2 regions of the Paenarthrobacter sp. CAP02 genome follow, and region 2 is predicted to be linked to the other one. Evidence: predicted binding sites of a transcription regulator. Region 2 holds the regulator's gene; the other holds the start of a gene.
The links. The regulator LexA, encoded in region 2, represses DNA repair genes until DNA is damaged. The targets are predictions, from matches to a motif close to TCGAACANNTGTTCGA.
Positions count from the first base shown of each region.

Region 1: a site for LexA is predicted at 1,822-1,837, ahead of ABHM97_RS03680 (LexA family protein). Genes of this name have one in related genera too.

Region 1 covers NZ_JBEEII010000002.1:171,980-176,398, reverse strand. The annotation lists gene ABHM97_RS03695 (ArsR/SmtB family transcription factor) at 1-106, shown strand, start outside; gene ABHM97_RS03690 (cation diffusion facilitator family transporter) at 103-933, shown strand; gene ABHM97_RS03685 (DsbA family protein) at 930-1,598, shown strand; gene ABHM97_RS03680 (LexA family protein) at 1,874-2,281, shown strand; gene ABHM97_RS03675 (LacI family DNA-binding transcriptional regulator) at 2,278-3,291, opposite strand; gene ABHM97_RS03670 (sugar porter family MFS transporter) at 3,429-4,419, shown strand, end outside.
Region 2 covers NZ_JBEEII010000011.1:74,903-79,321, reverse strand. The annotation lists gene ABHM97_RS17980 (histidinol-phosphate transaminase) at 1-480, opposite strand, end outside; gene ABHM97_RS17975 (LysM peptidoglycan-binding domain-containing protein) at 560-919, opposite strand; gene lexA (transcriptional repressor LexA) at 1,269-2,012, shown strand; gene ABHM97_RS17965 (ATP-dependent DNA helicase) at 2,016-4,106, opposite strand; gene hflX (GTPase HflX) at 4,099-4,419, opposite strand, start outside.

The DNA.
Region 1 (4,419 bases), on a different contig from region 2:
TGAGCTGGCAGATGCGAGGCTTGGTCACGCCATCAAAGATCTGATCGGTGTTGTCCTCGCGATCGATCCGGCATGCTGCGCGCCGGACGGGACGTGCCTGGTATGAGCGCAGTCCTTGAAGCTCCTACCTCGGAGCGCCGGATTGTCCTGATGCGTCGCATCCGCCTGTTCGCGGCCGCGACCATCACCTATAACGTCATAGAGGCAGTCGTGGCGCTCTGGGCCGGAGGGGTTGCTGACTCTTCGGCGCTGGTCGGCTTCGGGTTGGACTCGGTCATCGAGGTTACTTCGGCTCTGGCGTTGTCCTGGCAGTTCGCTGCCAAGGACCCTGAGCGGCGTGAGCACCTGACGTTGCGGATCATTGCCATTTCCTTCTTCGCTTTGGCCGCGTTCGTGGCTGTGGACGCTGTCCGCTCACTGACCGGGGCGGGTGAGGCTCAGCATTCAACGCCGGGCATCGTCATTGCTGCGTTGAGTTTGGTGATCATGCCCGTGCTGTCGTGGGCCCAACGCCGTGCCGGGCGGGAGCTTGGCTCCAGGACGGCCGTCGCCGATTCCAAACAAACCCTGCTCTGCACCTACCTCTCCGCTGTTCTGCTGATCGGTTTGGTCCTGAACAGCACCCTGGGCTGGTGGTGGGCCGATGCCGGCGCGGCGCTGGTCATTGCCGGTATCGCCGTCCGGGAAGGTATCAACGCTTGGAAAGGCGAGGCTTGCTGCGCTGTCCCGCACGCCGATTACGGCCACGCTGACGAAGAGGATGACGGCTGCTGCGCGCCCGCCGAAAAGACGTCACCGGTGTCCGCTCCGGTAGTCGTCGAACTTGCGCGGCCAGCCGCCGAACCAGCGGATTCCTGCTGCGCAGGCTGCGGATCGGATGCCGTGGCGGAGCCTGTCACTGTGAAGCTTGGATCAAAGCCGGCCGATCGATGAGCGCAGTCATGACCGCCCGAAGGGTCCGCACTGCGATTTGGATCCTCTTCGCGGCAATAATCGGTGCCGGCGTGATCTGGTACGCAGTGCTCACCACCAACAAGCCAGCTCCGGCTGCCCCACTCGCGGCCACTGACGCCCAGCTCGTCAGGGAGAACAGTCACCGGGTCACGAGCCCGGCCATCGAGAAAGCCCAGCTGGTCGAGTTCCTGGACTTCGAGTGTGAATCATGCCGCGCCGCTGAACCCTTGGTAGAGGAATTGAAGAAGGAATACGGGGACCGGATTACGTTCGTCCACCGCTACTTCCCACTGCCCGGCCACAGGAACTCCGGGACCGCCGCATTGGCTGTGGAAGCCGCCGCCCAGCAGGGAAAATACCAGGAGATGGCCTCCAAACTCTTCGCAACCCAAAGCGAATGGGGAGAAAAACGCGACTCCCAAGCGGCCCTGTTCAGGACGTTCGCCCAGGAACTCGGTTTGGACCTAGCGCAGTACGACGCCGCGATCACAGACCAAGCAACCAAAGACCGGGTCAGCCAGGACGTCGCCGACGGCAAAGCCCTCGGCGTGACCGGCACCCCTACGTTCTTCCTGAGCGGAAAGAAACTGAACCTGAACACCGAAGCCCAATTCCGGCAGTTCCTCGACGAGGCCGCGCCTTAGGAGTCCCGCTGTAGGCCCAGACGGGATGTCCCCTCCGCGCTCACCCTCAACCTTTGCTGCAGTGTTCCTGCACGAAACGCACGATTCCCCGTGCGACGAGTCCGCCCAGCTCCTAATTTCACACCTGCTGGCGGTCTTGCAGGCCTTGAATGCCAAACGGTCGTGCGTCCCCCCAAATTGGTGGAGTCAGAACAATGTCCCCCAACGGATGTACACTCGAGTATCGAACATATATTCGAATAAAGGTGTGTTGTGGGCGTTATCGTCGGCCCCGCGTGATAGATGCGGGCTTTTCCCTGGCGTCGGTGCTGTTGGCTCCCGTCGCTGTTGCTGCGGGCTATCCCTCCCCGGCACAAGACTATTTTGATGGCCGGATCGACCTCAATGAGCACTTAATCAAGGACGTGACCAGCACGTACGTGGTGAGGGTTACCGGGCAGTCCATGGAGGGTGCCGGGATCAGTGACGGTGACGAGCTGATCGTGAACCGGGCGCTTGAGCCCAAGGACGGGTCCGTCGTCGTTGCCGTATTGGATGGCGAGTTGACCATCAAACGGCTCCGCATCACCTCAAGGGGTGTGGTACTCCAGGCGGACAACCCTGCTTTTCCGGACATCACGGTGGCTGCGCTGTCGGAATTGACCATCTGGGGGGTGGCCACCACGTGCCTGCACCACGTTTAGCCGGTGCCCGGCGGTGCGGTGGAATTTCGGACCACCAGGCGCGGCGTGAGGCGGATGTCCGCTGTGGGCGCGTCAGGGTTGGCCAGGCGCTCGAGCGCCACGAAGCCGGCTCGGCGGCCCAATTCGAACGCCTGCAGGTCAACTGACGTGAGATCGATGCCGTGCAGTCGGGACGTCTTCGAATCGTCGTATCCCACCAGTGACAGATCCTGGGGGATGGACAGGTTCATTGCGTAAGCAGCTTCGCGGGCGCCAAGGGCGAGTTGGTCGTTGTGGGTGAAGATGGCGGTCGGCCGGTCTGCCAGGCCAAGCAGTTCCCATGCTGCCCGCTGCCCGGCCTCCTGTGTGAAGTCCTCCGCCGACAACGTCACCGGCGCGAACCCGGCGTCGAGCATGGTTTTCTCGTAGCTCTGCCGACGCGCGGTGTGTCCGTCGTAAATGGGGCCGGCCAGATGGGCGATCCGCCGGTGCCCGAGGCCAAGCAGATGTTCTGTCGCGGCGCGGGCACCGGTCACATCATCGGAGTACACACTGTCCACGCCGTCGACCGGGCGGGTCACGCTGACCAGCGGCACTACCCGGGCCAGTTCCTGCACCTGGTGGTCGGTGTCCAGGAGTGTCGCGGCGATAATGATCCCCACCCTGGCTTCAATCAGGGAGTCCAGTGCGCCCCGATCCACGCCGTCGACCGACCGGGAGACGCTCAGTATGAGCCTGTTGCCGTCATGGGGGAGTGCTGTGCGGACGCCGCTAAGGATGTCTGCATAGACCTCGTTTCGGATATCCATCAAATAGAGTCCGACGGCGGAACGGTGCTTGCGTGCCAGATCGGCGGCCGCCGCGTTGGGCCGGTACCCGAGACGTTGGGCGGCCGCGAAGATGGCTTCCCTTGTCTCGTCGCTGACCCCGGGGGCTCCGCGAAAGGCGAACGACACCAGCGTCCTTGACACTCCGACTTCGCGGGCCACATCGCTCTGCGTCGCGGGACGATGCCATTGTTCAGGGGCCATGCCCTCCATCTTCCCATGGCGAATATGAGCTAAAGTTCATCATTTGTTAGTTTGACCTTACATTTAAACCTTTCGCGCGTTAGTCTGTATTCAGAGCGGGCGGTTATGACCCGCACCACACTGACAAAGGAGTCCTGATGTCTGCTACGCAAATGCAGCGGGGAAGCGCCCACGGCGTCGCGCTTCCCCCGCTGACCAACGGCCCGCATCGAAAGCGCCTTGGCCTTGTGGCCCTGGTTGCAACGTTCGGTGGCCTGTTGTTCGGCTACGACACTGGCGTCATTAACGGCGCCCTGCGACCAATGACGGTCGACCTCGGCCTCACGCCGTTGACCGAAGGCGTTGTCACCAGCTCGCTGCTGTTCGGCGCGGCGGCGGGAGCCGTTGCGGGTGGCCGGCTCTCCGATTCCTGGGGGCGCCGGAAGACCATCATCTTGCTGGCTGTGCTGTTCCTTAGCGGCACGATCGCCTGCGTCTTTGCCCCAAGTTTCGAGGTCATGGTCCTGGGGCGGGTCATTCTCGGCCTTGCCGTCGGCGGTGCATCCACGGTGGTCCCTGTGTTCCTGGCCGAGCTGGCACCCTACGAAATCCGCGGCTCCCTTGCGGGACGAAACGAACTGATGATCGTCATCGGTCAACTCGCAGCCTTCGTGGTCAACGCCATCATCGGCAACATCTGGGGTGAATTCGGCGGAGTGTGGCGGGTCATGCTCGCCGTTGCCGCGCTGCCCGCGATTGCCTTGTTCTTCGGCATGCTCAGGATGCCCGAGTCGCCACGTTGGCTGATCTCCAAGGGGCGGTGGGAGGAAGCCCTTGCTGTCCTGAAGACGATTCGGTCCGTAGAGCGGGCAGAGGCTGAAATGGCTGATGTGAAGCACCTCGCCGACGAGGAACGAGCCTCCCGGGCCACGTCCTGGGCTGCACTGAAGGACAAGTGGATCCTGCGCATCATCCTGGTGGGCATCGGGCTGGGTGTGGCCCAGCAGCTGACCGGCATCAATTCGATCATGTACTACGGCCAGTCGGTGCTGGTGGAGGCCGGGTTCGATTCCAACGCGGCGCTCGTTGCCAACATTGCACCGGGCGTTATCGCGGTAGTTGGTGGCATCATCGCACTGACGCTCATGC
Region 2 (4,419 bases):
GGCCCCGGTCTCCCGAACCTGGGCGGCAGCCGACTGGGCATCCAATCCGTAGTCGTCAGCCCGGACTCCCCGGACATATTCCGTGTCCGTGCCGCTGGCGAGCAGCGGGTACATGGAATACGTGGGAGGAAAACCCAACGCCTTGCGACCAGGCCCACCAAATGCCTGGAGTATCTGCTGGAGGACTTCGTTCGATCCATTGGCAGCCCAGATGTTGTCACGGGAGAGACCGTGACCCAAGTACTCGGCCAGGGATTCGCGAAGCTCGGTGAACTCGCGGTCGGGATAGCGGTTCAGACCGGTGGCAGCAGCGGCGACGGCCTTCGTAATGGCGGCCTGCACATCCGCCGGGACCCCATGGGTGTTCTCGTTGACGTTCAGCAAAATGGGGACATCAAGCTGCGGTGCGCCGTAGGGGCTCAGTCCACGCAGGTTGGTCCGGAGGGGAAGTCGGTCAAGTCGCTCAAGCTGCTCACTCACCCAGTCAGTTTAAGGGGCCGCTGCGACTGCCAACTAACTGTGACGCCGGGCCACCCCTGTTTCGCGCAGGGTCCGACACTTAGTTGGCGGGTACGAAGAGCTGCTGACCGGGCTGGATGCGGCCGCCACGAAGGTCATTGAGCTGGATGATTTCCGAGATGACATCGCGGGGGTCCCGCTCAGGGGCTGCCGCTCCTGCAATACCCCACAGGGACTGGCCGGGCTGGACAGTGACTGTAACGGCGACTGGGGGTCGAAGCTGTGACTGCGAGTCGGAGGCCTTTGCGGGCGCGGTGATGAAACCGGCAAGGCTCAGCAGCGCAGCCACCAGCAACATGGCGGGGATGCCGAAGAACACAATCCGCCCCCGCCGGGTCAGGCGCAGGCGAGCGGGAGCCTGGGTGGTGCGGAAATCAGCGAACGTAGTGATTGCGGACATGAGCTGAGCCCTTCTGAGCTATTGCCAATGTGCCGGATGCCCGGCGCCTGGCTGCCAATTCTTGGTGTTCTCCTGTGCCGGCCCTTGGATGTTCGAACACTTTCTTCGAACATCGGGACTCAGCATCAGGTTTATAGAACACATATTCGAACCTTGCTATGACATTTTTAGCACTTATCAACGAACGGTGTCGAGACTCGCTAGAACAAATGTTTGATAAACGCCTGTGGCTGCCCTACGTTTGAGTGAAGAAACAGCACTGTTTCAGTGGAACAGGAGGGTCTGACATTTTGCGGGCCCCACTTCCCCGGACGCACTCCGGGGACGGAATGGAAAGGCATTGGCGAACATGGCAGCGAAAGCCACGGGCGGCGCGGTACCCCTGCGGAGCCAACAGCCTCAAAAGAGCCCCAAGAGCCTGACCGTCCGTCAGAAGAAGATCCTGGAAACCATCCAGAGGTCCGTGAATGACAACGGATACCCGCCCAGCATGCGTGAGATCGGCGACACCGTCGGCCTTGCCAGCCTCTCGAGCGTCACCCACCAGTTGTCCCAATTGGAAAAGCTCGGGTACCTCCGCCGCGATCCGAAGCGGCCCCGGGCCATGGAAGTCCTGATGCCCTTGACCCTGGACGGCGGTCCTATCCCCGGCGTCGAAGCACCCACGGCGCTTCGCAGCACGGGCGGACTCGCTGTGACGGAACTGGCCAGCGCCAGCGATACAGCGATGGTTCCGCTGGTGGGCCGCATCGCCGCCGGTGGTCCCATCCTGGCCGACCAGACCGTGGAGGACGTTCTCCCCCTCCCGCGGCAACTCGTGGGGCATGGCGAACTGTTCATGCTCAAGGTCGCCGGAGATTCCATGATTGACGCGGCCATCTGCGACGGAGACTGGGTAGTGGTGCGCCGCCAGAACGACGCCATCAACGGAGACATCGTTGCCGCCCTCCTGGACGACGAAGCAACCGTGAAAACCTTCCGGCAGCGCGACGGACATACGTGGCTGCTCCCCCAGAACACCCAGTACGAGCCCATCCTTGGCGACCAGGCCACCATCATGGGCAAAGTCGTCTCGGTACTGCGCTCCCTCTAGCCCTCACGCGGGTCCTGAGAACCCCTCTGGGAGGTAGGTGGCCTTTGCCGACCCCAGCCGCTCCAGGACACCACGGACTACTTTGCGGTCGGTTGTGGCCCAAAATGGCGGCAGGGCAGCCCGAAGGAACCCGCCGTAGCGTTCTGTGGAGAGCCTGGAGTCAAGTACCGCCACCACACCCTTGTCACCGGTTGATCGGATCAGGCGCCCAGCTCCCTGGGCCAACCGAATGGCCGCGTGGGTGGCCGACACGGCCATGAAGCCGTTTCCGCCGGACTGCGCGACCGCCCGTGAACGGGCGGTCATCAGGGGGTCGTCCGGACGTGGGAACGGAATGCGGTCTATGACCACCAGTCGGCAGGAGCCGCCCGGAACGTCCACCCCCTGCCACAGGGACATGGTGCCGAACAGGCAAGTGTCCGGCTCATCAGCGAACTGCTTGACCAGCGCAGCCATGGTGGACTCGCCCTGGCAAAGGATGTCGACGTCAAGGCGGAGCCGCATGGCATCCGCCGCTTCCTCGGCTGCCCTCCGTGAAGAGAACAAGCAGAGCGCTCCCCCACCCGAGGCCCTGATGAGGTCTTCCAACTCGTCAAGGGCTTCCGGCGATGTACCCCGACCAGGCTTGGGCAGGTGCTTGGCCACATAGAGCACACCCTGCTTGGGGTAGTCGAAAGGCGACCCCACATCGATGCCCGTCCAGCTCGGGGCGCCGTCACCGATCAGGCCCAAGCCACCGGCGGCAGGTTCAAAAGCCGCGCCTATGGCTAGCGTGGCGGAGGTAAGGACCACCGTGTGGCCGGCAAAAAGCCCTTCACGCAAGCGGCCTGCGACGCTCAACGGCGCAATGTTAATGAGGGCGGGTGCTGTTTCATCAGGCTGGGAGTAGCCCTGCTGGGGGTCGAAGTTGCTGTTTCGCGAGAACCACACCACTTCCCTGTTCTCCTTGGCGGCGAGCAGGCGTTCGCACAATTCCAGGATGAGCATGAGCCGTGAGCGCGCCAGTTGCCGACCGCCGTCGACCGCGTTTGAAGAGTCCGTCTTCGAATCCGAGAGTGCCGCGCGTGTGGCGTCGCGCAACTGGTCAAGGCAGTCGAGCTGTTCTTCGTTGAGTCCGTTGGGCAACAAGCCATTGGGCGCGCCTGCGATGGCCATATCCAGCCGGTCAGCCGCAGCGTTGAGGGCATCCACAGTAATGGCCGTGTGCTTGCGCGCACTGGACGCTGCAGCATGGACCATGGCCACGGACAACTGACCGGACACGGCTCCGGTCACGCGATCCTGAAGTTCGTGGGCCTCATCGACCACCACGACGTCGTACTCGGGGAGCACGGCCAGGCCCTCAAACGCACTCACGGCCAACATCGCGTGATTCGTGACGACGACATCCGCTTCCGCTGCGCGGGACCTTGCGAGTTCACTGAAGCATTCCTCGGCCATGGGGCATTTTTGCGCCCCGAGGCACTCCATGGATGTGACCGAAACCTGCCGCCATGCACGGTCGGTGACCCCCGGCATGAGTTCGTCGCGATCGCCGGTGGACGTCTTCCCGGCCCACTCACGAAGCCGGACCACTTCCTTGCCGAGCTGCGATTGCGGCCCGCCCATGGACGCAGCAAAGTGCGGAACGCTGGTGTCCTCGCCCAGTGAGAACAGTTGTCCCTCGGAGGGCTCCTCGCTGGGGAAACCCCCCTCAAGTTTCTGCAGGCAGACGTAGTTTGCCCGCCCCTTCACCAACGCCACATTGACGGGGCGCTTAAGAGCGGGGTTGATGCTTTCCAGCAGCCGGGGAAGGTCCCGGCCTACGATCTGGGTCTGCAGTGCCAAGGTGGCGGTGGACACGAGAGTTGGTTTATTGCTGTCCATCGAATGCGCGATCAACGGAATCAGGTACGCCAACGACTTACCTGTTCCGGTCCCCGCCTGGACCAGCAGATGCTCCCCGGTCTCGATTGCCCGGGCAACGTGTTTGGCCATCTCGTGCTGGCCGGCACGGCTTTGTCCGCCCATGCCGGCAACAGCCCGGTCCAACAATTCGAGGGTGGCCTGTTCGCCCACCGACTCGACGGCGTCCGCCGCCACCTTCTCAACCATTGCTGACGAATGACTCCAGCTCGGCTGCCAGTCCTTCGCGGACCATGACAACCACGTGCGTCCCGGATTCCTCGTGGTCAAGGCTCAGGATTTCCGAGTCGGAGCTGTGCAGCTTGCTGATCATGTCTCCGCGGTCGTAGGGAATCAGCAGCTCAAGGCGTACACCCGGCCGTGGAATGGACCGGCTGATATCCTCCAGCAGTTCCGCGATGCCCTGGCCCGTGCGGGTTGAAACCACCGCATGGCGGGGCTCCTTTTGCTTCAGTCGCTCAACGACGAAGGGATCGGCGACATCGACCTTGTTCAGGACAAT